2 regions of the Pantoea trifolii genome follow, and region 2 is predicted to be linked to the other one. Evidence: predicted binding sites of a transcription regulator. Region 2 holds the regulator's gene; the other holds the start of a gene.

Region 1 (2,200 bases), 1.4 Mb from region 2:
GGTATCGATCGCCACCAGTACGCGCTCGCCTTTTACCTTGTCATCTTTCAGCAGTTGCAGCGCCGCTACACCGAGGAAGGCGGCGAAAATCACTACGCTGATGATCGAGGTTGGATTGGCGCCAGCCAGATCGGCAAACGGGTTTTTCGGAATGAAGGAGAGCAGCAATTGCGGCGTGCTGAGATCAGCCACTTTGCCTACGTAGTTGCTCTGAATCGCGGTCAGACGCGCGGTTTCCTGCGCACCCTGCACCAAACCTTCAGCGCTCAGGCCAAACAGGCCGGTCACCAGCACACCGACCAGCGCGGAGATGGCGGTGGTAAACAGCAGCACACCAATGGTCAGCACGCTGATTTTACCCAGCGATGAGGCATTGTGCAGACGTGCGACCGCACTCAGGATCGAAGCGAAAACCAGCGGCATCACAATCATCTGCAGCAGTTGCACGTAGCCGTTACCAACGATGTTGAACCAGCCAATCGACGCTTTCACCGTTGGGCTGTTTTCGCCATAGATGGTTTGCAGCGCCAGACCAAATGCCACACCGAGAACCAAACCGGTCAGCACGCGCTTTGACAGGCTCCAGCTTTGGTTGCCAATGCGATTCAGCAGAATCAGCAGCGCGACAAACGCCACGATATTAATAATGAGGGGAAAATCCATGCTCAACTCCAGAGTGTGACGCGCCATCGCCCTGGGATGGCACGTAAAACAGTAAGTCCCCGTTAGGGAATATTTAGAATGTTATCAGTTCAGCGTGAGGCGGGCTTATACCCAAAAAGAATGTTTTATAACTTTATCGCTTGATTTGACTTCTTATTGACCACTTTGGCCACTAACCAACCGACCGACGCCATTTTGTAGCGTATTGAACAATTGTTCCGGCCAGCCGTTGGCACCAAAAGAGGGCATGCCGGGCGGGAACCATAACGCATAACCGACTAGCGCCAGACAAAGTGCGCGCTCCAGCTGGTTCCCTTTCTGGCTATTCAGGATGGGCAAACGGAAGCGCCAGCGGCAAGGCCACAGTAAAGGCACGCCAGCGGGCGTTAGCATATCGGCGACAATATGGCTGAGATAGCCGAGCGTCATACCTTGCAGCACATCGGCGGGCAGAAACCAGTCGGCGGGCACATTGAGCTGAAATAGCCACAAGCCCACCGCTACCGCCAGCAAACTGTGGGTAAAACCGCGATGACCAAAGGCGCGGGCGATGGGATGCGATAGCCACTTTAATCGCTGGCCTAACACGGATTTAGGGTGATCGATATCGGGCAGCAGGCAGGTTAACAGCGCAGCAGGCACTAAATGCCACCAATCGGCGCTGGCCAGGACTGGCGTCAGCTCCGCGCGCTTGGCAAAAATGGCGCTGGCAATGGCAAAAATGATATGGCCTTCGGCCGTCATGATGAAACCTGGCTGCATAAAACTGTCGATGCATCCAGTATAGGGATTTATCCAGTGAATGAGAATGGTGACGCTGTAACGAAGCGTTAATATTTTTCACTTTCCCGCGTCACAATGACGCGGGAAAATAACGGGTTAGCTTAGCGCGCTAACCATCCGCCATCGACGGCCAATGTATAACCTTGCACATAATCGGAGGCGCTAGAGGCGAGGAACACAATCGGGCCCATCATGTCATCCGGGATGCCCCAGCGACCCGATGGAATGCGGCCTAAAATTTCCTCGTTGCGTAACTCATCGCTGCGCAGCTGTTCGGTGTTATTGGTGGCCATGTAGCCTGGTGCAATGGCGTTGACGTTGATGCCGTGCTTGGCCCATTCGTTGGCCATCAGACGGGTTAACCCCATCACCGCGCTTTTTGATGCGGTATAAGAAGGCACGCGAATGCCGCCCTGGAACGACAGCATCGAGGCGATATTGATGATCTTGCCACCGTTGCCTTGCGCGATAAACTGACGCGCGACCTGCTGCGACAGGAAGAACAGGCTTTTGCTGTTGATGTTCATTACATCATCCCAATCCTGTTCACTGAAGTTGAGTGCATCCTCGCGGCGAATGATGCCGGCGTTATTCACCAGAATGTCGATGCGACCGGCCTGCGCCACCGCCTGTTCAACAATGTGCGGCACAACGGACGGTTTGGTCAGATCGGCCTGAATCGACCAAAAACGGCGGCCTAACGCCTCAACTTTGGCCTGCGTGTCATCCGGCCCGGCGCGATTGACACCAATTA
Region 2 (2,200 bases):
TCAGCACGCGCAGATGCGGCGTGGATTCACCGGATGTTTCACGTCCCGGCGCGCGACCAAACATCACCGCGACCGGCAGCATTTGCACGTCGAGTTGCGGGTTGCTGCGGTGCAAATCCAGATAATCGTGGAACAGCTTCACCGATTCGGGATTGGCCACGAAATAGGGAATCACGCGTGGGCCATCGTGGATAAACACGTGGCGCGGCAGCAGGGTGCCATCGATCTCCAGCGGAGCCAGCGGATCGGGCAGATCATGTTTCAGGCATTGAGCACGCAGCGTGAGCAGGTCAGCCTTTGAATCATAAGGCAAAACATACATCACCGGACGTGTAGGATCGATCCCATGTTCAGAAACGGGATCGGTCGGAATGACCTTACTTTTTACCAAAATAGAGAGTGGTAAATTCAATAATTTGTAATAGAGTTTACGCCAACCTGACATAGACAACTTTAAGCCTCTTGTTAGCAAAGCGCGGCAAGCATACCAGAAAGCGCAGCGAAGGTCTGTGGCTCTGCCGCCTCAAACTGCCCACTCATTGACGTCAAAATAGTTCAAGGGTTCCATAGACATGGCAAATAACGTCACCGGTTTAGTAAGAATAGTGAAAGCAGCCGGTTATTCCTGGCAGGGCCTGCGTGCCGCATGGCAGAACGAAGCCGCATTTCGGCAAGAAGCTGTCGCCGCGTTGGTGGCCATTCTCGTAGCCTGCTGGCTGGATGTAGATACCCTCTCCCGCATCTTGATGATTGGCTCGGTAGTGCTGGTTATCATCGTTGAAATCCTTAATAGCGCTATCGAGGCGGTGGTCGACCGCATTGGGCAGGAACAACATCCGCTCGCGGGCCGCGCCAAAGATATGGGATCGGCCGCCGTATTGCTGACTATCTTACTGGCTCTGTTCGTCTGGATCGCGCTGCTCTGGACGCATTTGAGATAGGGATTCCAGATTCATCAAACCGCTGATTTTTCCCTCTGTTACGGTTTTCATTTCGCGAATACCTGTATATACTCACAGCGACTGTATAAACAACCAGGGGGCGGGATGAAAGCGTTAACTGCACGGCAGCAACAGGTCTATGACCTGATTCGCGACCATATTAACCAGACGGGCATGCCGCCAACGCGTGCGGAAATTGCTGCGCAACTGGGTTTTCGCTCGCCCAATGCTGCTGAAGAGCATCTGAAAGCGCTGGCGCGTAAAGGCGTAATTGAAATTGTTTCCGGCGCATCGCGCGGGATTCGTTTACTAATGGAAGAAGAACCAAGCGAAGGGTTGCCGCTGATTGGTCGCGTCGCTGCCGGTGAACCCTTGCTGGCGCAGGAACATATTGAAGCCCACTATCAGGTGGATGCGAATCTGTTCAAACCGAGTGCCGATTTCCTGCTGCGCGTGAGCGGCATGTCGATGAAAGATATCGGCATTATGGATGGCGATCTGTTAGCCGTGCATAAAACGCAGGAAGTGCGTAACGGCCAGGTTGTCGTGGCGCGCATTGATGATGAAGTCACCGTGAAACGCTGGAAAAAGCAGGGCGCGATTGTCCATCTGCTGCCGGAAAACACCGATTTCCAGCCGATTGTCGTTGATACCCGTGAGCAGTCGCTAACCATTGAAGGTTTAGCTGTCGGGATTGTACGCAACGGCGAGTGGCTCTGATCAGTTTCTGATCCTCCCCAACTGCGGCGGTGCGAATTTGCGCTGACCGCAGTCTGCTGTTTTACTTCTCTGTGACTCTTTCTGCGGCTCACGCTGGCGCCATTACGCTGATTACCGCACACAACGGAATGGGCTGATGCAGCTGTTTTCCTCTTCAGATAAAACACTCTGGCGGCTAGCGCTGCCGATGATCCTGTCAAATATCACCGTCCCGTTACTGGGCGTGGTGGATACCGCCGTTATTGGTCATCTCGATAGCCCGATTTACCTCGGTGGCGTCGCCGTGGGCACAACAGCGACCAGCTTCATCTTTATGCTTCTGCTATTCCTGCGCATGAGCACCACCGGATTGACCGCTCAGGCATTTGGCGCCAATGACAAAACCGCGCTGGCGCGCGCCTTAACGCAACCGCTGCTGATTGCCCTGGTTTTTGGCGTGCTGTTTATGGTGCTGCGAACGCCGGTAAGCAGCCTGGCGGCAGCTTTAATGGGCGGCAGCCCGGAAGTGCAGCAGCAGGCGCAAATATTTATTGAGATTC

What was found. The regulator LexA, encoded in region 2, represses DNA repair genes until DNA is damaged. The targets are predictions, from matches to a motif close to TNCTGTATGTACATACAGNA.
Region 1: a site for LexA is predicted at 1,428-1,447, ahead of NQH49_RS08445 (metal-dependent hydrolase). Genes of this name have one in related genera too.

What each region holds. Positions count from the first base shown of each region.
Region 1 is NZ_JANIET010000001.1:1,817,694-1,819,893, forward strand. It holds gene NQH49_RS08440 (L-cystine transporter) at 1-663, opposite strand, end outside; gene NQH49_RS08445 (metal-dependent hydrolase) at 817-1,407, opposite strand; gene kduD (2-dehydro-3-deoxy-D-gluconate 5-dehydrogenase KduD) at 1,548-2,200, opposite strand, start outside.
Region 2 is NZ_JANIET010000001.1:379,322-381,521, forward strand. It holds gene plsB (glycerol-3-phosphate 1-O-acyltransferase PlsB) at 1-445, opposite strand, end outside; gene NQH49_RS01675 (diacylglycerol kinase) at 573-941, shown strand; gene lexA (transcriptional repressor LexA) at 1,047-1,661, shown strand; gene dinF (MATE family efflux transporter DinF) at 1,798-2,200, shown strand, end outside.